One region of the Pseudomonas sp. NPDC007930 genome, then DNA from elsewhere that is predicted to be linked to it. Evidence: predicted binding sites of a transcription regulator. Region 1 holds the regulator's gene; each other region holds the start of a gene.
The links. Region 1 encodes FliA, which starts transcription of late flagellar genes. Its sites were predicted from a motif close to CTAAAGTTTNNNNNNNNNNNGCCGNTAA; they were not measured.
Positions count from the first base shown of each region.

Region 2: a site for FliA is predicted at 2,222-2,249, ahead of ACFZCE_RS15375 (methyl-accepting chemotaxis protein). Genes of this name have one in related genera too.
Region 3: a site for FliA is predicted at 2,303-2,330, ahead of ACFZCE_RS18320 (chemotaxis protein CheW). Genes of this name have one in related genera too.
Region 4: a site for FliA is predicted at 4,613-4,640, ahead of motA (flagellar motor stator protein MotA). Genes of this name have one in related genera too.

Region 1 is NZ_JBIBKC010000005.1:110,230-115,864, reverse strand. It holds gene ACFZCE_RS13135 (chemotaxis protein CheW) at 1-197, opposite strand, end outside; gene ACFZCE_RS13130 (protein phosphatase CheZ) at 282-1,070, opposite strand; gene ACFZCE_RS13125 (response regulator) at 1,090-1,464, opposite strand; gene fliA (RNA polymerase sigma factor FliA) at 1,634-2,377, opposite strand; gene fleN (flagellar synthesis regulator FleN) at 2,371-3,204, opposite strand; gene flhF (flagellar biosynthesis protein FlhF) at 3,300-4,631, opposite strand; gene flhA (flagellar biosynthesis protein FlhA) at 4,643-5,635, opposite strand, start outside.
Region 2 is NZ_JBIBKC010000006.1:226,731-232,365, reverse strand. It holds gene ACFZCE_RS15380 (glycosyltransferase) at 1-335, opposite strand, end outside; gene ACFZCE_RS15375 (methyl-accepting chemotaxis protein) at 533-2,158, opposite strand; gene ACFZCE_RS15370 (hypothetical protein) at 2,390-2,647, shown strand; gene ACFZCE_RS15365 (glycosyltransferase) at 2,808-3,716, opposite strand; gene ACFZCE_RS15360 (O-antigen ligase family protein) at 3,910-5,118, shown strand; gene ACFZCE_RS15355 (acyltransferase family protein) at 5,496-5,635, shown strand, end outside.
Region 3 is NZ_JBIBKC010000009.1:18,469-24,103, forward strand. It holds gene yegS (lipid kinase YegS) at 1-77, shown strand, start outside; gene ACFZCE_RS18305 (response regulator) at 61-705, opposite strand; gene ACFZCE_RS18310 (histidine kinase) at 702-1,550, opposite strand; gene ACFZCE_RS18315 (hypothetical protein) at 1,699-2,166, opposite strand; gene ACFZCE_RS18320 (chemotaxis protein CheW) at 2,375-3,301, shown strand; gene ACFZCE_RS18325 (DUF485 domain-containing protein) at 3,489-3,800, shown strand; gene ACFZCE_RS18330 (cation/acetate symporter ActP) at 3,797-5,455, shown strand; gene ACFZCE_RS18335 (DUF3309 family protein) at 5,520-5,635, opposite strand, start outside.
Region 4 is NZ_JBIBKC010000003.1:480,924-486,558, reverse strand. It holds gene queG (tRNA epoxyqueuosine(34) reductase QueG) at 1-797, shown strand, start outside; gene orn (oligoribonuclease) at 838-1,380, opposite strand; gene rsgA (small ribosomal subunit biogenesis GTPase RsgA) at 1,484-2,503, shown strand; gene motB (flagellar motor protein MotB) at 2,634-3,689, opposite strand; gene motA (flagellar motor stator protein MotA) at 3,693-4,544, opposite strand; gene ACFZCE_RS09735 (HDOD domain-containing protein) at 4,685-5,635, shown strand, end outside.

The DNA of each region.
Region 1 (5,635 bases):
CACTCCACCAGCTCGTTGAGCTGGAGAAAACCCGCGCCGCCCTTGACGGTGTGAAACCCACGGAATATCGCATTGAGCAGGTCGGAGTCGTCGGGCCGGCTTTCCAGCTCGACCAATTGCTCGGACAACTGCTCGAGGATCTCGCCGGCCTCTACCAGGAAGTCCTGGAGGATTTCTTCATCGGCGCCGAAGCTCATGTAGGGGTGCTCCTGGAATTCGTTAAGTACGGCCCGGCCGCGGCGGCTCAGCGCCGGGCCTGGAACGGTGCCTGCAGCCCGGAATCAGAAGCCCAGGCTCGACAGCAGGTCATCCACGTCGTCTTGACCGGATACCACGTCATCACGCTTATCGGCATGAATCTGCGGACCTTCACCCCTATCGGGATATTTTTCTTTGTCCTGCTCGCGCTCCAGCTCTTCGCGGTCGTGGCGGATGCCGGCGAAGCGGTCGACCGAGCTGGCCATCAACACCAGCTTGAGCAGGTTGCCTTCCACCTCGGTGACCAGCTTGGTCACGCGCTTGATCACTTGGCCGGTGAGGTCCTGGAAGTCCTGCGCCAGCAGAATGTCGTTGAGGTGGGTGTGCAGGTTCGAGACATCGGCCTCGCTGCGTTCCAGGAAGGTGTCTACGCGCTTGACCAGCTCGCGGAATTCCTCGGCGCTGACCTCTTTGCGCATGAAGCGCTGCCAGTCGGCGCGCAGGTCTTTGGCCGCGTCGCCAAACCCCTGCACCACCGGTAGGCTTTGCTCGACCAGGTCCATGGTGCGGTTGGCGGCTTTTTCGGTCAGGCGCGTGACGTAGTCCAGGCGCTCGGTGGCGTCGGTGATTTGCGACGCTTCCTGGGCTTCAGGCAGGCGCGGGTCGATCTGGAAGCTGACGATCGCGCTGTGCAACTCGCGCGTCAGTTTGCCGACCTCTTGGTACAGCCCGCGATCACGGGCCTGATTCAGCTCATGGATCAGTTCGACCGCCTCGCTGAACTTTCCTTGTTCCAGGCTTTCGACCAACTCATGGGCGTGTTTTTTCAGGGTGGACTCAAAGTCCCCCAACGATGAATGCTTCGGCTCCATGGGGCCCCCGTAGGCTGAGTCAGCTGTTGACGCGTTCGAAGATCTTCTCGATCTTCTCTTTCAGCACCTGGGCGGTGAAAGGTTTGACCACGTAGCCGTTGACCCCGGCCTGGGCCGCTTCGATGATCTGCTCGCGTTTGGCCTCGGCGGTGACCATCAGCACTGGCAGGTGGCGCAGGCGGTCGTCGGCGCGCACGGTGCGCAGCAGGTCGATGCCGCTCATGCCAGGCATGTTCCAGTCGGTGACCAGAAAGTCGAAGTTGCCGCTGTGCAACATGGGCAGCGCCGTGTTGCCGTCATCGGCCTCGGCGGTGTTGGTGAAGCCCAGGTCACGCAGCAGGTTTTTGATGATTCGCCGCATCGTCGAGAAGTCGTCAACGATGAGGATTTTCATGTTCTTGTCCAAGTAGACCTCCAAGCAGTCTTAAACACGCCCAGCCCCGGGGGCGCAAGCATTCAAACCAGTTCACAGCAAACGCGACTGCATGAGCAGGCATGGCTGGCGTGATATCACACAGCCAACGCCCTGATCCAGCAAATCTTTTACAAAACCCGCAACTTTGTTACCGGGCCCGCCACTCACCCAGCCGGCTGCGCAAACGTGCCGCGCATTGGCTGTGCAACTGGCTCACCCGCGACTCGCTCACGCCCAGTACTTCGCCGATTTCCTTGAGGTTGAGTTCCTCGTCGTAATACAGCGACAGCACCAGCCGCTCCCGCTCCGGCAGGTTGGCGATGGCTTCGGCCAAGGCCTTCTGGAAGCGCTCGTCTTCCAGCCCCCGCGATGGCTCGCCACTGCTGGCGCCCTCTTCGTGGGTGCCTTCGTGCTCGCCTTCCTGGAGCAGGTCGTCAAAGCTGAACAGGCGGCTACCGAGGGTGTCGTTGAGGATCCCGTAGTATTCGTCCAGGCTCATCTTGAGTTCGGCAGCAACCTCGTGATCTTTAGCGTCACGGCCAGTTCGCGCTTCAATTGCGCGAATCGCGTCACTGACCATGCGCGTATTGCGGTGCACCGAGCGTGGCGCCCAGTCACCCTTGCGCACTTCATCGAGCATCGCGCCGCGAATGCGGATGCCGGCGTAGGTCTCGAAACTGGCGCCCTTGCTCGAGTCGTACTTGGTCGACACCTCGAGCAGGCCGATCATGCCGGCCTGGATCAGGTCTTCGACCTGCACGCTGGAGGGCAAGCGCGCCAGCAGGTGGTAGGCGATGCGCTTGACCAGCGGCGCATAGCGTTCAATCAGCTGGTATTGCTGCGACTCGCGAGAAGCCTTGTTGTACATCCGGTATCCGCTGGCACTCATGATACGGGCCCCGCACTGGTTTGCTGTACCAATCGTTCGACGAAGAACTCCAGGTGCCCGCGAGGGTTGGCGGGCAGCGGCCAGGTGTCGACCTTCTGGGCGATGGCCTTGAAGGCCAGCGCGCACTTGGAGCGTGGAAACGCCTCGTACACCGCGCGTTGCTTCTGCACGGCCTTGCGCACCGTTTCATCGTAAGGCACCGCGCCCACGTACTGCAGGGCCACGTCAAGGAAACGGTCAGTCACTTTCGTAAGCTTAGCGAACAGGTTGCGCCCTTCCTGCGGGCTTTGCGCCATGTTGGCGAGCACGCGGAAGCGGTTCATGCCGTAGTCGCGGTTGAGCAGCTTGATCAGGGCGTAGGCATCGGTGATCGACGTGGGCTCGTCGCACACCACCAACAGCACTTCCTGGGCGGCGCGCACGAAGCTGACCACCGAGTCGCCGATCCCGGCGGCGGTGTCGATCACCAGCACGTCGAGGTTGTCGCCGATTTCGCTGAACGCCTGGATCAACCCGGCATGCTGGGCCGGGGTCAGGTGCACCATGCTCTGGGTACCGCTGGCCGCCGGCACGATGCGGATGCCGCCCGGCCCCTGCAGCAAGACGTCGCGCAGGTCGCAGCGGCCCTCGATCACGTCGGCCAGGGTGCGCTTGGGCGTGAGCCCGAGCAGCACGTCAACGTTGGCAAGGCCCAGGTCGGCGTCGAGCAACATCACTCGCCGGCCGAGTTCGGCCAGTGCCAGCGAGAGGTTCACTGACACGTTTGTCTTGCCGACGCCACCTTTGCCGCCGGTCACCGCGATCACCTGTACGGGATGCATGCTGCCCATTCGTTCTTTACCTTGTCACTTCAGACCGAGGCCACGCGAGCCTGCCAGGGGCAGCACTTCACGCAGGTAGATTGCATTTTCCATCGCCCTTGCCCTCACCCGGCACGCTTGCCGGGGCTGTGGTAGAGATCAGCGAACATATCGGCCATGGCCTCTTCGCTGGGCTCTTCCTGTACTTGCGCACTCACCGCGCGGCTTACCAACTGGTGCCGGCGCGGCAGGTGAAGGTCATCGGGGATGCGCGGGCCATCGGTGAGGTACGCCACTGGCAGCTCATGGCTGATCGCCAGGCTCAGCACCTCACCGAGGCTTGCAGATTCATCGAGTTTGGTCAGGATGCAACCGGCCAGGCCACAGCGCTTGTAGCTGTGGTAGGCGGCGGTCAGCACCTGTTTCTGGCTGGTGGTGGCCAATACCAGGTAATTGCGCGCGCGGATGCCGCGCCCGGCCAGGCTTTCGAGCTGAAGCTTCAGGGCCGGGTCGCTGGCTTGCAGGCCGGCGGTGTCGATCAACACCACACGCTTGCGCAGCAGCGGTTCCAGCGCCTGGGCCAGCGATTGGCCGGGGTCGACGTGGGTGACCGGTACGTTGAGAATGCGCCCCAGCGTTTTCAGCTGTTCCTGGGCGCCGATACGGAAACTGTCCATGCTCACCAAAGCGATGTTTTGCGCGCCGTATTTAAGCACATATCGCGCGGCAAGCTTGGCCAGCGTAGTGGTTTTGCCCATCCCGGCCGGCCCGACCACCGAAATGATCCCGCCTTCTTCCAGCGGCTCGACCTCTGGCGTGCTGATCATCCGCGCCAGATGCGCCAGCAGCATGCGCCAAGCCTGGCGCGGCTCGCTGAACTCGCCGATCTGGTCAAGCAACTGGCGCGACAGCGGCCCGCTCAGGCCGATGCGCTGCAGGCGGCGCCAGAGGTTGGCCTGTTCCGGGCGGCTGCCTTGCAGTTGGGTCCAGGCCAGCGAGCCCAGTTGCACTTCGAGCAGTTCGCGCAGGCCGTTGAGTTCCTGGCGCATCGAGTCGAACAAGCGCTGGTCCATGGCCGGCTCGGCGGGCTTGGCCGGTGCCACCGGGGCGGCGCGCAGCGGTTCGTCGAAGGTCGGTTCGATCAGCGGCTCGGCGGCGGTCAGCGGCAGGCCGGCGAACAATTGGCGGTTGGTGGTGCCGTCGGTGTCGCCACCTCGGGTGGTCAGTTCGGCCTGGGCGGAGACGATCCGCGACTGGGTTTTGCGCAGCTCGCTTTCGAGCTCCAGGTTCGGCTCACGCGGGGCCAGCGCCGACAGTTTGTAGTCGAGCGCGGCGGTCAGCTCTACCCCGCCGGCAATGCGGCGGTTGCCGATGATGGCAGCGTCGGAGCCCAGCTCGTCACGCACCAGCTTCATCGCTTGACGCATATCGGCGGCAAAAAAACGCTTCACTTGCATAGCCCGCTACCTCAGCCGTTCGGCCCTACTGTCGCAACGATCGTCACTTGTTTGTTATCCGGTATTTCCTGGTACGCCAGCACATGCAGGTTCGGTACCGCCAGGCGGCCAAAGCGCGAGAGCATCGCCCGAACCGGCCCGGCCACCAGCAGTATCGCTGGCTGGCCCATCATTTCCTGGCGCTGCGAGGCTTCGATCAACGAACGCTGCAAGCGTTCAGCCATCCCCGGCTCGAGCAGAACGCCTTCTTCCTGACCCTGCCCAGCCTTCTGAAGACTATTGAGCAATATCTGTTCCAACTTCGGCTCAAGGGTGATCACAGGCAGCTCGGACTCAGTGCCCACAATGCTTTGCACGATTGCACGGGCCAGCGCGGCGCGCACATGCTGCACCAGCGCGGCGGTATCTTGACTCCGGCTGGCGTTGTTGGCGATCGCTTCGGCGATGGTGCGGATGTCGCGCACCGGCACCTGCTCGGCCAACAGCGACTGCAGCACCTTGAGCAACGCCGACAGCGACAGCACGCTGGGCACCAGCTCTTCGGCCAGCTTCGGCGAAGCCTTGGCCAGCACCGAGAGCAACTGCTGCACTTCTTCGTGGCCGAGCAGTTCGTGGGCGTGCTTCTGCAAAATCTGGTTCAAGTGCGTGGCCACCACGGTGCTGGCGTCTACCACGGTATAGCCCAGCGACTGCGCCTGGGCGCGGCTGCTGACTTCGATCCACACCGCTTCCAGGCCGAAGGCCGGGTCGCGCGCCTGGATGCCGTTGAGGTTGCCGAACACCTGGCCGGGGTTGATCGCCAGTTCGCGGTCGGGGTATATCTCCGCCTCGGCGAGGATCACCCCCATCAGCGTCAAGCGATAGGCGCTGGGGGCGAGGTCAAGGTTGTCGCGGATGTGCACGGTGGGCATCAAAAAGCCCAAGTCCTGGGAGAGCTTCTTGCGCACGCCCTTGATCCGCGCCAGTAATTCGCCACCTTGGTTGCGGTCCACCAACGGGATCAG
Region 2 (5,635 bases), on a different contig from region 1:
AACGGGGCCAGCAAGCGGTAATAGGCCGCTTGCGGAAAAAGCGCGGTTTGCGGGAATTGGGTAAACAACCCGGCATCTACCTGGTGAAACGTGGCTAGGCAGCCCGTGCCTTCGAGCATTTGCACCATTTGGGCCTGCGCCGCGGTGAGGCAGGCACAACTGATGAAGTGAAAATGGTACGCAACGCCGGGGTTGCACTCGATCACCGATTGCAAGGTAATCGCCGCGTGGGGCAAAAATTTGGCATCAACGCCAAAAACCACTGGCAGCGCGCCTGGGGCATCACCCGCGATGACCGGCGTACTGCGCCAGGGAGACTGGCCCAAACGGGCCATAAGAGTAGAACTGACCATAATTACGCTACCGAATCGCAGAACGCGATACCGCCCGGCTTATTGTGAACTTCGCCCAAAAAACGGCGAATACGAAGCGCGGCAGCATACCAAATGCGCGGCCGTTGTAAGCAGCCTGTTGCAAAGCTTTATAAATTAACCACTTGCGAGCCGCTGGGTAGCGGCTCGCCATCGCAGCCTCACACCCTAAACCGCGCCACCCCTTCATTCAGCTCCGCCGCCAAGCGCGCCAGCTCCCCGCTGGACACACTGATCTGGCTCACGCCACTGGCCGACTGGATCGACAAATCACGAATATTGACGATATTGCGGTCTACCTCGCGGGCCACCTGGGCCTGCTCTTCGGCCGCGCTGGCGATCACCAGGTTGCGCTCGGAAATCTGCCCGATCGACGCGGTGATCTCATTCAACGCCTGCCCGGCAGACAACGCCTTCTCCAGGGTTTGCGCCGCCAGGCGGTTACTGCTGTTCATCGACTCCAGCGCCTGCGCCGAGCCACCGCGCATGGCGGTGATCATCTGGTCGATCTCCAGGGTGGACTGTTGGGTACGGTGGGCCAGCGCACGCACCTCATCGGCCACCACCGCAAAGCCCCGGCCGGACTCGCCGGCGCGTGCCGCTTCAATCGCCGCGTTCAGCGCCAGCAAGTTGGTTTGCTCGGCGATGGCGCGGATCACGTCCAGCACCTTGCCGATGCTTTGCGACTGCGCGGCCAGGCTTTGCACCAGCGACGAGGTGTTCTGCACATCCCCCGACAACGCCTGGATCGCGCTCACGGTTTCTTCCACCCGCACCCGCCCTTGCTGGGCCGAGGTATTCGACTGGCTCGACGCCTCGGAGGTCGACACCGCGTTGCGCGCCACCTCCTCCACCGCCGAGGTCATCTCGTTGATGGCCGTGGCGGCCTGTTCGATCTCATCGTTCTGGCGGTTCACACCGCGGCTGCTGTCTTGGGTCACCGCATCCAACTGGCTGGCGGCGCTGCCCAGTTGCCCGGCAGACTGGCGAATCAACTGCAAAGTGCCGCGCAGGCTTTGCTGCATGGCCTGCAGCGCGCGGAACAGGCGGGTCACTTCATCGTTGCCTTCGACCGGCAGCGGCTGGGTCAAATCCCCGGCGGCAACGGTTTCCGCCGCCTGCACCGCCTGGCCCAGCGGGCGCACGATGCTGCGGGTCAGCCACAGCGCCAGGGCCACGGTGGCCAGCGCGGCCAGCAGCACAAAGGCCAGCACCACGGTGAACGAGCGGTTGTACTGCGCCTCAGCGGCTTTGCCTTCCTGCTCTACCTGCTGGTTGTAGAAGTCCGTGAGCGCCTGCAACTGCGCGCCACTGCCATCGACCACGCGTTTCATGTCTACCAGCAGCAAGGTGTTGAGCGCTTCGCGCTGGCCTTGGTCGGCCAGTGTGAAGGACTTCGCCAACGCGCTCTGGTATTCGCCCAGGCTGGCCTTGAACGGCTCGTACAGCGCGCGCTCCTGGGGGGTGTCTACATAGCCCTCGAGGGTTTGCAGTTTTTTCGCCAGGTCCTGGGTGCGGGTGTCCATCTGCGAGCGGTAGGTGCTGGCGTTTTTCGGATCAGGGTCCAACGCCAGGCGCAGGGAAATAGTGCGGATGCGCAGCATGATCTCACGCACGTCACCTACCAGGCGCATGCTCGGCACCCAGTTGGTTTCTACCGTGACTTCGCTCTGGCGAATGGCCGACATCTGGACCAACGCAAAGGCCCCGAGCACGGCGACCAATACCGCGATCAACGTGAAACCCAGCCCCGCGCGGCGGGCGATGGAGAGGTGGCGAAGGTGCATGGCAGGCTCTCTTGGTTGTGGGTGTTATCGGTAGAGGTGAGTTGACGTACAACCCTTAGGGCGGTATCGGCCAAGCCAAGCGGTACTTGAGGGGGGTGTGGCGTGCTAAAACGATTATTGTGAGCAAGGCAGAGGGGTTGCACTGACGAATGGCGGTTAGACATTTACCCCACCTGCCGATAGCCTGAGAGATAGAGGCCTGTAACACGCTTGCAACCCGCTGGAGGTTCCATGGACAACATTTACCTACTCATCGAGCACGGCCGTGAACAAGGCGAAGCCTATGTGCTGGGCTGGTTCGACAGTGAGGCAATCGCCAAAGAAGCCGCCATCAAGCTGGAATGGGATGCCTATCGCGAAGCGTTGAAGCACGACGGCTGGGGCGGCGAAGCCGTGCTGCCGCCGGACCAGGCGGAGAGTAAGCGGTTCTGGGTCAAGCCACTGTCGAAGTTCCCGTATGCGGGGGTGAGGCCGGCGGGGTTGCACTGAGGTGGCATTCGCACGGTAGGAGCAGCGCCTGCGCGCGCGGGCGTGCGTGATCGCACCCTCACAAGGCCGTTGAGCTGCAATGCCTTTTGCTTAAGTGGATAGCATTACGGCGGCCTGGCGAAAGGCCCTACCCCACTCGCCAACCAAACGCCCACGAATCCTAAGCCTTCCTCCCACCCGCCAAACGCTTGAACATCGCCTTCGGCCAAAGGCTCACCAACCGCTTGAACCGCTGAAAAGTCACCCGGTTCCACTGCCGGCGCGGCACCTGGCGTAACAAACGCCAGGCATCGGCCCGGTCCTCGCGTACGGCGTACTTGAGTGCCTTATGCAGCACCACCGCATAGCCTGCCTCGTACTCCGGGTGTGCGCGGTACGGCGCGATGGCGGCCAGGTCCGCTATCAACACCTTCTTGTAACGCCGCGACAGGTTGTTCGGGTGGCGCCGGTACAGGGTGATCAACACCGGCAGCGCATCGACGAAGTAGCCGGCCTGGGTCACCCTCAGAGTGATCTGAAAATCCTGCACCTGCAGCGCCGGGTCGTAGAAATTTGCTGCCTCGAGGGCCGCCATCCGGTACAAAGCCGCGGGCGCGCCGCACACCCGGGCGTTGCGCAGGATGTCGGCGAAATCGTAGCGGCTGGGGTGGCTGCGCTTTTCGGTTTTGAGCACATTGCCCTGGGCGTCGATGTACCGGCTGTTGCCGGAGCAGATCCCGGTCTCCGGGTGCTCCTCCATGAACGCCACACGTACCGCGACCGACTCGGGCAGCATGATGTCATCGAGGTCTGGGGTGGCGACGTACTTGCCCTTGGCGTACTTCAGGCCATGGTTCAGCGCCGCGCTCACCCCCTGGTTTTGCTGGTGATGGAGATGAAATCCATAGGTAGGTTGGAGCTTTTCCAGCAGCGCTAGGCTACCGTCTGTGGAGCCGTCGTCGACGATGATGACTTCGATGTTGGCGTAGGTTTGGGCGTAGATGCCCTCCAGGGCCAACGCCAGGTATTTTTCGCCGTTGTAGCAGGGGGCGACGATGGAGACCAAGGGCAAAACGGAGGTGCTGGTCATGGGGCAGGCACCGATGGTTAGGGGGGCAGTTTTATTATTGGGCAATCCTAGAATACATCCACTGATTCAAAATAAACGATTACCGATCGCGATTGCCGAATACGCTATGAGACGAAAGGGAACTTGCATGGATTCCCTAGTGCGAAAATGCCATCATGCGCGCCGCCGACACACCAAGGATTGAGAACGAGCAATGTTTTCTGGAGTTTCCACCGCTTCACTGCGTGACCGCAGCGCCGATTTCTTCGAGCGATACCTGATCCCCCTGGGCTGGCTGATCATCCTTGTCAGCATGTTCATCGCCGGGGACCGCAATCGGGTTCATCAACTTTTCTACGTGTTTCTTGCCCTGCCGACAGCAGTGTTGCTGGTGTTACGGCCCGCGTTGCTAAGGCCGTTGGTGATGAACCCGCTGTTCGCAGCATTTGCGGCGTTCAGCGTGTACACGATTATTACAGTGGCATGGGCGGAAACGGATGAGAGCTGGCTCTCGCTGGCCAAACGGCCACTGTTCATTGCCCTGTTGCTGTTCAACAGCGCCATCATTGCCCTGCGTTCGCAACGGCAACTGATGCAACTCACCCGCTGGGCCGCGATGGTAGCCGCTTTGGCAGCCGGCGTTTCGTTGGTGTACTACCTAGCGGTCTTGGTCCCTTCCGGCGCCGAGCGCCTTAACGGGTACGGCGCGTTGTACAACCCGCTGCTCAGTGCGCACGTATTCGGCGCCTTCACCGCAATCTGGCTAGCCACCTGGCTGCAGGGGCGCCGCCTGATCGATCCAGTGGCACTGGTATGCCTTGCTGTACTGGGCCTGACGGTGCTGGCCACGGGTTCACGCACCCCGCTGGTGGGCTTGGCGTTTGCGCTATGCTGGCTGATGCTCGCCGGGGAGCGCAAACGTGGTTTGCTGGTAGTCGCGGCGGCGGTGTTTGGATTCGCTGTATTGGTCGCTATTCACCCGGAAAGCGTTACCCAGCGCGGCGTTTCCTATCGCCCGCAAATCTGGATGGAAGCCCTCCGACAGATCAGTGAGCGGCCGTGGTTAGGATATGGGTATGACACCACCATGGCGGTATATTTGCCGGACCTGGATGGGCACTTGGCTGACCCGCATAACATGGAGTTGGGAGTGCTCTGGAGCGGTGGGATTGTTGGCTTGGTGCTTTGGATTGTGTTGTACGCGGCAGCCCTTAAGTTCTGTTGGCAGAACCGCAAGAATCCGGCAGTTAGTCTTGCTGCCGCCTGGTTGATCTTCGGTTTTGGCTCAGGTTTAACGGAAGGGATGGCGTTTTTATCGCGGCCTAAGGAGCATTGGTTTTTAATTTGGTTACCGATGGCATTGATTTTTGGCTTGTTAGTAGAAGGCGATCAAGTGACACCCCGCCCCCCCAAAAACCAATGATGAGCTGGCACATACTTTACGTAAGCTCACCTAGAGCATATTAATTCTACGAAAGACCACCATCCAGAGACTGGAAATTTCGTCTAGGCTCCCACCTCAGCTAGGGAATAAGTGGCGAAGGAAACGCCCTTGGTAAAGGCTATGTCGTTTTTCTCGCGTCGGAGGGAGACGGAGGGTTTAGCTGTATGAGCCGTAACAGCCCGCTAAAAATCTCTGGCCCTAGCTGCTAAAAGAATTTCCATGCGAGGATCGATACATGCTGTATCCAACGGAGGTACAAAGTGTATGATCTCTGCAAAATATCTCCGCTCCTCCCCGACTGTAGCCTTTACCAAACCAGCGGACTAATACTCAAAACACACATACTTGGAAGTCCAATGCCAGAACCCAACACCCCCCCTCAGCCAAATAACCACTATCCAAATTTTGACGTCATTCGAATATTACTGGCTATTGAGGTAGTCTGGGCACACATATGGGAGCAGCTTGATCCCAGCAACGGATGGAACGGCTTTAT
Region 3 (5,635 bases), on a different contig from region 1:
TGCGCTTTGCCGCCCGCGCCAAGGCGCTGAAGGTGCACCTGCCGCAGAACTGCGCGCTGCTCAGTCATCCAGGTTGATGATGCCTTCGCGCACCGCGTACAGCGCCAGCCCGGCAACGTCGAACACCTGCAGGCGCTTCATCAGCTGGGCGCGGTGGGTTTCGACGGTCTTGATGCTCAGCCCCAGGCCCTGGGCGATCTCGCGGGTGGCCTTGCCGCGGGCGATCAGCCGCAGGATTTCCAGCTGCCGCGCGGTCAGCGCCTGGGCCGCGGGGCGGGCCTGGGGCTGCAACGCGCGCTGGATCACCGCGCCGGCCACCGCCGGGCTGAGGTAACGGATGCCGGTGCGCAGCGATTGCAGCGCGTGTTCCAGCTCGGCGGCGCTGCTGTCTTTGAGCAGGTAGCCGTCGGCGCCGGCTTCCAGCGCTTGCATGACCAGGCGCGGTTCGCTGTGCATGGTCACGATCAGCACCCGCGGCGCCGGCGCCTGGCGCTTGAGCGCGCGCAGCGCCTCCAGGCCGCCGAGGGATTTCATCGAGAGGTCGAGCAGGACCATGTCCGGGCGGTGGCGGCGGCTGAGGTCGAGCAGTTGGCTGCCGTCGTCGCCTTCAGCCACCACGCTGTAGCCGGGGATGTCGGCCAACAGCGCGCGCAGCCCGGCGCGGATCAGCACGTGGTCATCGACCAACAGCAGCCGGCAGCTCATGGCGCCTCTCGCCCGGCGCGGGCGGCGCGCGGCTTGGGCCAGGGCAGCAGCACGCTGAGGCGGCAGCCCTGGCCGGGCGCGCTGGCCACCCGCAAGTGGCCGCCCAGGGCCTGGGCGCGCTCCCGGATGCCGGCCAGGCCACGGCCCTGGGCCAGCGCCGCGGCGCCGTCAAAGCCGCGGCCGTCGTCGCTGAGGGCCAACGCCAGGCCCTGCGCCTGGCGCTCGAGCTGCACGCTCAGGTGCCGCGCCTGGGCATGGCGCAAGGTATTGCTGGCAGCCTCCTGAACGATGCGAAATACCGCCACCGCCATGGCCTCATCGAGCCCGTTCAGGCCCTGCCGGCATTGCAGGCTCCACTGCAGCGAGGTGCCGGCCAGTGCCCGCAGCAAGTGGCTGCGCAGGCTCGCTTCAAGGCCCAGGCTGGCCAGTTGGCGAGGGTTGAGCAGGCTGCTGATGTCGCGCATTTTTTCCAGCGCTTCGGCCAACGCTGCGTTTATTTCCTGGGCGGGGGCCTGCAGCTCGGTGCCCAGGCGCTTGCCGAGCCATTCCAGGCGCAGGCGGCAAAAGCCCAGCAACTGGCCGAGTTCGTCGTGCAGGTCGCGGCCCAGGCGCTGGCGCTCATGCTCGCGCACCGCCAGCAACTGCGCGGCCAGGGCCTGCGGCGCTGCCGGGCGCAGGGCGTGCCAGGCCAGCGCGGCGGCGCAAAGCAGGTTCAGCGCCAGCAGCGCCGGGCCATTGCCCACGGCGAAATACCAAGCCGCCAGGTTGGCCAATGCGCAGGTGCCGGCCAGCCCCGGCAAAAGCCGGCGGGGCCACGCGCCAGGTTGAAGGTCAGAGTGCTGCATGGTGTGCGATACAGGCCGCCCTAGGAGGGAGGAGGGGCGGCGCATGGTACCACTTTGTACACATAAAACGGATTTCAGCCGCCACTGGTCGGCGTTTTATTGCAAAGTGTGACGCTTTTCGGTAATGGCGCAATGCCACCCTGCGGCATCACACCGCACGCCGTTCGAACGCCCAGCCGGGCAGGGGCAGGTTCAACTGCCGGCCAGCCAGGGTGTCGCGCAGTTCGGTAAGCAGTTGCTGTTGTTCTTGCTGGTCGAGGTTCAGTTCGCCGGTGGTAGGGTCTGCCAGCTCCACTTGCCAGGCCATCAGGTCGAGGCACTGGCGCAGCACACCGCGGCTGTTGCCGTCCTGGTGCCAGGGGCTGGGCGACGCCGCCAGGGCCAGGGCCACCGCCGCGGCGAACTGCGCCACCCCGGCCAGGCCGCTGGCCTGGGCGGTGGCGTGCAGGCGTACCAGGGCATAGCGCAGGGCGCTGGCGGCTTCGTCGTCGCCGTTGAGCAGGGCCAGGTGGTCGAGGCAATCGTGCAACTGGGTGAGCCAGCCCAGCACGGGCAGCCCGAGGCCGCCAGCAGCGGCCGGCGCGGTGAAGCAGGCGTTGGCGGGGGTGGCGTGCACGGGCTGACTCCATTCAAGCATCTGAGAATAGCGTCACAATAATGGCAATCGGGCACCAAACCTATCCGGCATTCCCTGAGGGTTCCTCAGGGTTTCCCTGATACTGGGGTGTGGGGCGAGGGCCCTGTAGCCAGACCTAAAGTTCCAGCCCACCTGGCCGATAGCCCACTCCAGTACCTTTACCTTTCAGCGCCCGAGGCATTCATCCATGGCAGGCATTCTCGATTCGGTCGATCAGCGCACGCAACTGGTCGGTGAAAACCGCCTGGAAATCCTGATGTTCCGCCTCTCTGGCCGGCAACTGTTCGCGATCAACGTGTTCAAGGTGCAAGAGGTGCTGCAACTGCCCAAGCTGACCCTGATGCCGCAGCGCCATGCCTTCGTGTGTGGGGTGGTCAACCTGCGCGGGCAAACCCTGCCGGTGATCGACCTGTCCCAGGCGATCGGCATGCGCCCGCTGCAGCCGGGGCCGAACAGCACCATCATCGTCACCGAGTACAACCGCTCGGTGCAGGCGTTCCTGGTGGGCGGGGTAGACCGCATCATCAACCTCAACTGGGAGGCGATCATGCCGCCCCCCTCCAGCGCCGGGCGCCAGCATTACCTCACCGCCATCACCAAGGTCGACGACAACCTGGTGGAGGTGATCGACGTGGAGAAGGTGCTGGCCGAGATCGTGCCGTACAACGCCAAGGTCTCCCGCGAGAAGCTTGAAGACAACGTGCTGCAGCGCGCCCGTGGCCGCGAAGTGCTGCTGGTCGACGACTCCACCGTGGCCCTGGCGCAACTGCGCGACACGCTGTCGCAATTGGGCATGAAGATGCACGTGGCCAGCGACGGCCTGAAGGGCCTGCGCATGCTCAAGGCCTGGGCCGATGCCGGTGAAGACCTCAACAAGAAGCTGCTGATGGTGTTCACCGACGCCGAAATGCCGGAAATGGACGGCTACCGGCTGACCACCGAAATCCGCCAGGACCCGCGCCTGGCCAAGCTCTACGTGGTGCTGCACACCTCGTTGTCGGGCAGTTTCAACGAGTCGATGGTGCGCAAGGTGGGGTGCGACGATTTCCTCTCCAAGTTCCAGCCCGACCGCCTGGTGGAAGTGGTGCGCAAACGCCTGGAGATGGAGGGCTAGAGCAGCAAGTGGCAAGCAGCAAGCAGCAAGCTGTGAACGCTCCCAGCTTCTAACTTGCCGCTTGCCCCCTTCCCTCCCCAAACGGGGAGGGCCTGCTCCCCCTACTACTAAAGTCGTCTTTTTTTGCCCCCGCGCACGCCTAAAGTGGAGCATGTTCCACCCCAACCGTGCTGCGGAGACAAAAACAATGAACGACAGCATCTACCTGGCCATCCAGGAAAACCCTCGCTTCAAGGAACTGGTGGCCAAGCGCGAACGCTTTGCCTGGATCCTGTCGGCGATCATGCTCGCCCTCTACTCGGCTTTCATCCTGCTCATCGCCTATGGCCCGCACGTGCTGGGGGCCAAGCTCAGCCCCGGTTCGGCGATCACCTGGGGCATTCCGATCGGGGTCGGCTTGATCCTCAGCGCCTTCGTGCTCACGGCCATCTACGTGCGCCGCGCCAATGGCGAATTCGATCAGCTCAACCAAGCCATCCTCAACGAGGTGAAGCCATGATCCGCCGCCTTGCAGTCGCGGCCGCGCTGGCCGCCGTAGCGCCCCTGGCCCTGGCCGCCGACGCCCTCACCGGGGCGGTACAGAAGCAACCCCTCAACGTGCCGGCGATCATCATGTTCGTCGCCTTCGTGGCGCTCACCCTGGGCATCACCTACTGGGCCTCCAAGCGTAACCGCTCGGCCGCCGACTACTACGCCGCCGGTGGGCGCATCACCGGCTTTCAGAACGGCCTGGCGATCGCCGGCGACTACATGTCGGCCGCCTCGTTTCTGGGCATCTCGGCGCTGGTGTTCGCCTCTGGCTACGACGGGCTGATCTACTCGATCGGCTTTCTGGTGGGCTGGCCGATCATTCTGTTCCTGATCGCCGAGCGCCTGCGCAACCTGGGCAAGTACACCTTCGCCGACGTGGCTTCGTACCGCCTCAAGCAGAAGGAAATCCGCACCCTGTCGGCCTGTGGCTCGCTGGTGGTGGTGGCCTTCTACCTGATCGCGCAGATGGTCGGCGCCGGCAAGCTGATCCAGTTGCTGTTTGGCCTCGACTACGGCATCGCGGTGGTGCTGGTGGGCATCCTGATGTGCCTGTACGTGCTGTTCGGCGGCATGCTGGCGACCACCTGGGTGCAGATCATCAAGGCGGTGCTGTTGCTGTCGGGCGCGTCGTTCATGGCGCTGATGGTGATGAAGTCGGTCAACTTCGACTTCAACATGCTGTTCTCCGAGGCGATCAAGGTGCACCCCAAAGGCGAGGCGATCATGAGCCCCGGCGGGCTGGTGAAAGACCCAATCTCGGCGTTCTCGCTGGGCCTGGCGCTGATGTTCGGCACTGCCGGCCTGCCGCACATCCTGATGCGCTTCTTCACCGTCAGCGACGCCAAGGAAGCCCGCAAGAGCGTGCTCTACGCCACCGGTTTCATCGGTTATTTCTACATCCTGACCTTCATCATCGGCTTTGGCGCGATCCTGTTGGTGAGCACCAACCCGGCCTTCAAGGACGCCGCCGGCGCGCTGATCGGCGGCAACAACATGGCCGCGGTGCACCTGGCCAACGCAGTGGGCGGCAGTGTGTTCCTGGGCTTTATCTCGGCGGTGGCGTTCGCCACCATCCTCGCGGTGGTGGCCGGGCTGACCCTGGCCGGCGCCTCGGCGGTGTCCCATGACCTCTACGCCAGCGTGATCAAGCAAGGCAAGGCCAACGAGAAGGATGAAATCCGCGTGTCGAAGATCACCACCATCGCCTTGGGCGTGGTGGCCATCGTGCTCGGCATCCTGTTCGAGAAGCAGAACATCGCCTTCATGGTCGGCCTGGCGTTCTCGATCGCCGCCAGCTGTAACTTCCCGGTGCTGCTGCTTTCGATGTACTGGAAGCGCCTGACCACCCGCGGGGCGATGATCGGCGGTTGGATGGGGTTGGTCACCGCGGTGGTGCTGATGATCCTCGGCCCGACCATCTGGGTGCAGATCATGGGCCACGAAAAACCGATCTACCCCTATGAATACCCAGCGTTGTTCTCGATGATCGTGGCCTTTGTGGGGATCTGGTTCTTCTCGGTCACCGATAAATCCACCGCCGCGGATAAAGAACGCGCGCTGTTCTTCCCACAGTTTGTGCGTTCGCAAACCGGGCTGGGTGCCAGTGGCGCGGTGAACCACTGACAGCGTTGCGCTTCAACTAAAAAACCCGCCGAGTTGGCGGGTTTTTTTATTCACGGTGAAGGCGTTATATCCTGCCCAGCAACAGCAGCACGAGCAGCACCACCAATACCACGCCGACGATACCCGATGGCCCGTAACCCCAGCTGCGGGAGTGGGGGAAAACCGGCAAGCCACCGATCA
Region 4 (5,635 bases), on a different contig from region 1:
ACGTGTCGCGCTATGCGCTGGGCCGCGACTACCACAAACTGGTGCGCAAGCGCGTGGCGCAACTGGCGGAGAAGGTCCAGGGGCTGATCGGCCCGTTCGGCCACCGGGCGTTCGTAGACAGCGCACCAGTGCTGGAAAAAGCCCTCGCCGAACAAGCCGGGCTGGGCTGGATCGGCAAGAACACCCTGGTGCTCAACCGCCAGGCCGGTAGTTACTTTTTCCTGGCCGAGCTGTTCATCGACCTGCCGCTGCCGGTAGACCCGCCCCACAGCAGCGAACACTGCGGGCGCTGCCAGGCCTGCCTCGACATCTGCCCCACCCAGGCCTTCGCCGGCCCTTACCAGCTCGACGCGCGGCGCTGCATCTCGTACCTGACCATCGAACTGAAGGGCGCCATCCCGCTGGAACTGCGCCCGCTGATCGGCAACCGGGTGTTCGGCTGCGACGACTGCCAGATCGTCTGCCCCTGGAACCGCTTCGCCCGGCCCAGCGGCGAAGGCGACTTCAAACCCCGCCACGGCCTCGACAACGCCGAGCTGGCCACCCTGTTCCGCTGGGACGAGCCAACGTTTTTGCACCACACCGAAGGCTCACCGCTGCGCCGCGCCGGCTACGAGCGTTTTTTGCGCAACCTGGCAGTGGGGCTGGGCAACGCGCCGACCACCGTGCCGGTGATCGAGGCATTGAAGGCACGGCGGGAAGACCCCTCGGCGCTGGTGCGCGAGCACGTGGAGTGGGCGCTGGGCAGGCATGGGGAGGTAAGCGGGAAGTACCAAGCTCCAAGCTGCAAGCCCTAACGTGCCGCTTGCCGCTTGCCGCTTCCGGGCACAGCCTGGCTTACCCCCTGATAAAATGCTTCCGATAGTGCTGCAACTCGGCGATCGACTCGCGGATGTCGTCCAGCGCCAGGTGGGTGCTGCCCTTCTTGAAGCTGTCTTTCACCTCGGGTGCCCAGCGCGCGGCGAGTTCCTTGAGGGTCGACACGTCGAGGTTGCGGTAGTGGAAGTAGCCTTCCAGCGCCGGCATGTGGCGGTAGAGGAAGCGGCGGTCCTGGCAAATGCTATTACCGCAGATCGGCGACTTGCCCTTCGGTACCCATTGCTCCAGGAAGGCGATGGTTTGCGCTTCGGCCTCGGCCATCGAGATTTTGCTCTCGCGCACGCGCTGGGTCAGGCCCGAGCCGCCGTGCTGGCGGGTGTTCCACTCGTCCATGCCGGCGAGAATCTCGTCGCTCTGGTGCACGGCGATCACCGGGCCTTCGGCCAGGGTGTTCAGCTCGCTGTCGGTGACGATGGTGGCCATCTCGATGATCACGTCGTTGTCTGGGTCCAGCCCGGTCATTTCCAGGTCGATCCAGATCAGGTTCTGTGGGTTTTGCATGGGGGACTCCTCGGCTAGTGCTGCGCAGTTTAGCGCACGTGGCGTGCTAAACTCGCGGGCTTCATTCAGCCGGCGGATCATACCGCGCTACCGCGAGACATTCATGGCCAAACGCCAGCTCACCCGCCGCCAGTCCTGGCGCATCGACAAGATCCAGAACGAACGTGCTTCGCGCGCGGCCAAGCGTGAATCACAAGCGCTGGAAGTGCTCGAAGGGGGCGACCTGGGCCCGGAGCAGGAAGGCCTGGTGATTGCCCACTTTGGCGTTCAGGTGGAGGTCGAGGCCGCCCCCGGCGAAATCGCCCGCTGCTACCTGCGCGCCAACCTGCCGACGCTGGTCACCGGCGACCGCGTGGTGTGGCGTGCCGGCAACCAAGGTGATGGCGTGATCGTGGCGCAGCTGCCGCGCCACAGCGAGCTGTGCCGGCCGGATTCCCGCGGCCAGCTCAAGCCCGTGGCGGCCAACGTCGACCAGATCGTGATCGTGTTCGCCCCGGCGCCCGAGCCCCATGCCAACCTGATCGACCGCTACCTGGTCGCGGCCGAGCACGCCGGCATCCAGCCGCTGCTGCTGCTGAACAAAGCCGACATGATCAACGCCGAAAACGCCCCGGCGTTGCAGGCATTGCTGCAGGTGTACCGCGAGCTGGGCTACCCGCTGCTGGAGGTGTCTGCCCACGAGGGCGATGGCATGGAGCAACTGCAGGAGCAGCTGAAAACCCGCACCAGCGTGTTCGTCGGGCAATCGGGGGTGGGCAAGTCTTCGTTGGTCAACAGCCTGCTGCCGGGGGTTGGCACACGGGTAGGGGCGCTGTCGGAGTGGTCTGGCCAGGGCACCCACACCACCACCACCGCGCGGCTGTATCACTTCCCCGGCGGCGGCAACCTGATCGACTCGCCGGGCATCCGCGAGTTTGGCCTGGTGCACGTCAGCCGTGACGACGTCGAAGCGGGCTTCATCGAGTTTGCCGGGCTGCTCGGGCATTGCCGCTTTCGCGACTGCAAGCACGACCGCGAGCCGGGCTGCGCGCTGCTAGGGGCGCTGGAAGCCGGCCAGATCAAACCGCAACGGATGCACAGCTACCGCTCGATCATTGCCAGTTTGCCGAAAAGCGAATACTGACGGGGCCCTTCGCCCGGCACAGCCGGCCTCCCACGGGTTCTGTGTTGCCCCGTAAATCAAGTACTTACACGAATCTCGTGGGAGGCCGTGGTCCGGCACTCCGGCTGTGCCGGGCGAAGGGCCAGCCGCCTTACAACTGCTTACCGCCCGCCCCCGGCGCCATCGCGCCGTTGTCGAAGATGTTCAGCTTCTCGCGCAGTTCACGCGGCTGCACCGGGCGGTTCGGGTCGATTGCCGCAGCCGGGGCGCTGCCAGGGGCGCCGTTGGCGGCCCCCGGTGGCGGCGTAGGCGCAGCGGCCGGTGGGGTTTTGTCGTCCTCGTTGGCATCGCCTTCGATGGCCTGCTGGGCCTTCTTGGTCAATACCGTGATGTCGATGCGCCGGTTCACCGGGTTCAGCGGGTTCTTGCGGTCGAACAGCGCCGACGAGCCATACCCCACCACCCGCGCCACCTGGCTTTCCGGGTAGCTGCCAATCACCAGCGCGCGGCGCGCGGCGTTGGCGCGGTTGGCCGACAGTTCCCAGTTACCGAAGTCGCCATTGCTGGCGTACGGCTTGGCGTCGGTGTGGCCGCTGATGCTGACCTTGTTCGGCACTTCCTTGATGGTGTCGGCCATGGCCAGCAGCAAGTCTTCGAAGTACGGCTTCAGGCGCGCGCTACCGATGTCGAACATCGGCCGGTTCTCGGCGTCCATGATCTGGATGCGCAGGCCGTCCTGGGTGATCTCGAACAGGATCTGGTCCTTGAACTTGGCCAGTTGCGGGTTCTCATCCACCTTGTTCTGCAGCTCTTGCAACAGCAGCTCGAGGCGGTCTTTTTCGACCTTCTCGGCGATGTTCTCAGCCTGTTCCGGGTTGATCTGCGTTTGCGGCTGGGCCTCGGTGTCGGGCTTGGGCGGCGACTCCTGGGTTTCCGGGTTCAGCGTGTGGTCCGGCGACAGCTGCGGCGAGCCGCCCAGGTCGATCACGTAGGGCGAGCCGCTTTCGGTGAAGCCGATCGGGTCTTTGAAATACCCGGCAATGGCGATTTTCTGCTCAGGCGTGGCGTTGGACAGCAACCAGAGCACCAGGAAGAACGCCATCATCGCCGTCGCGAAGTCGGCGAAGGCGATTTTCCAGGCACCGCCATGGTGCCCCCCGCCAAAGCGCTTGACGCGCTTTACGATGATTGGCTGATTGTTCTCCATGGCTTAGCGACCACGTACCGCTTCTTCGAGCTCGGCAAAGCTCGGGCGGTGCGCTGGGTAGAGCACCTTGCGGCCGAATTCCACGGCCAGGGTCGGCGGCATGCCCGAGGCAGAGGCCACCAGCGAGGCCTTGATCGCCTCGTAGGTGTTCATTTCTTCCTTGGCGTCATGGGCCAGGCACGACGCCAGCGGGCCGAAGAAGCCATAGGCGGCGAGAATACCGAGGAAGGTACCCACCAGCGCCGCGCCCACGTGGCCACCGATGGCGGCCTTGTCGCCGTCGCCGAGCGAGGCCATGGTCACCACGATACCCAGTACCGCGGCCACGATACCGAAACCCGGCAGGCCGTCGGCGATGCCCTGCACGGCATGGGACGGGTGCTCCAGCTCTTCCTTCATGCTCAGCAGTTCCATGTCGAACAGCCCTTCGAGCTCGTGCGGGGCCATGTTGCCCGACGACATGATGCGCAGGTAATCGCAGATGAACGCCGTCATGCGGGCGTCTTTCAGCACGCTGGGGTACTTGGCGAAGATCGGGCTGGCGGCGGCATCTTCGATGTCGGCCTCGATCGCCATCATGCCTTCGCGGCGGCTCTTGTTGAGAATCTCGTAGACCAGGCTGAGCACTTCGATATAGAAGGCATGGGTAAAGCGCGAGCCGAACATCTTCAAGGCTTTCTTGAAGACGTGCATGGTCATCGAGCCGGGGTTGGCCTGGAGGAATGCACCGAGGCACGCACCGCCGATGATCATGACCTCGAAAGGCTGGATCAGCGCCGCGAGCTGGCCGTGGGAAAGGACGTAGCCGCCGATCACGCTCGCGAATACGACGATAATGCCGATAATTTTAGCCATAGGTCAGGAGCACTTCGAAAACCAAAGGGGAACGCGGCACGGGCTGCCGCCTCAATCTCTGCTTCTACCTATCGGCAGAAGTGCGCCAGACTATAGTCACAAGATGTGAAAAGCCAGAACAGCCACCCTGCGGGCCCTTTATGACAGCCGCCACACCGAATTCCGTCGACAGCTGGGTCAAAGCCTTGGGCGATGTCCGCCTCCCCGTTCCGAAGCAGAGCCACGAACGGGTGTGCGCTTATTTGAACGATAGCCGGCGCTCGCTGCGCGACATCGCCGAACGCATGCAGGAAAGCCCGGCACTGGTGCTCAACGTCATCCGCGAAGCCAATGCCCATGCCGGCGGCGGCCTGCTGGAGCCGGCCGAAAGCCTGGAAGTGGCGATGACCCGCATGGGCCTGCAGCGCACCGGCGATTTGCTGCGCCGGCTACCGGCGGTCGAGCCGGGCGAGATCCCGCCGGCGCTGCGGCAGTTGCAACTGGTCAGCCAGCACGCCACCCAGCTGGCCAATGGCCTGTTCGCCGCCCGCCTGGCGCGGCTGTGGCAGGAAATCCACTGGGGCGCGTTGCTGTTCCTCTCGCCGCTGTGGCCGATGGCGCTGCTGCACCCCAAGCTCATCGAAGAGTGGGAGCTGCGCGTGGTGCACCGTGGCGAGCCGGCGATGAAGGTTGAGCAGCAGCTGTTTGGCGTACCGCTGCTGGATGTGTGCAAGGCCCTGGCCGAACGCTGGCGCCTGCCGCTGTGGGTGCTGCAGGGCTACCGCACGCTGGTCGAAGACCGCCGCTCGCTGGCCACGGTGATGCTGATTGCCCGCGACCTCGACGACCCGCTGCGCCAGCAGCGCCGGCTGGACGCCGAGCCGCAGATCCGCCGCTTCGCCAACCAGCCAGCCAATACCATCTTGCTGGCCAACGGCCTGGCACTGGCGGCGCAGCAGGCCTGGGACACCCCCCACGTGCTGCGCTGGCAGCAGATGATCGCCCTGTACACGCAACTGCCGCTGGACGACGTGCAAGCCCAGGTGCACCAGCAATCGGCGCAAAGCGCGCGCTCGGTGGCCCAGCCCGACCTCTGGCACCCGGCCGTGGCG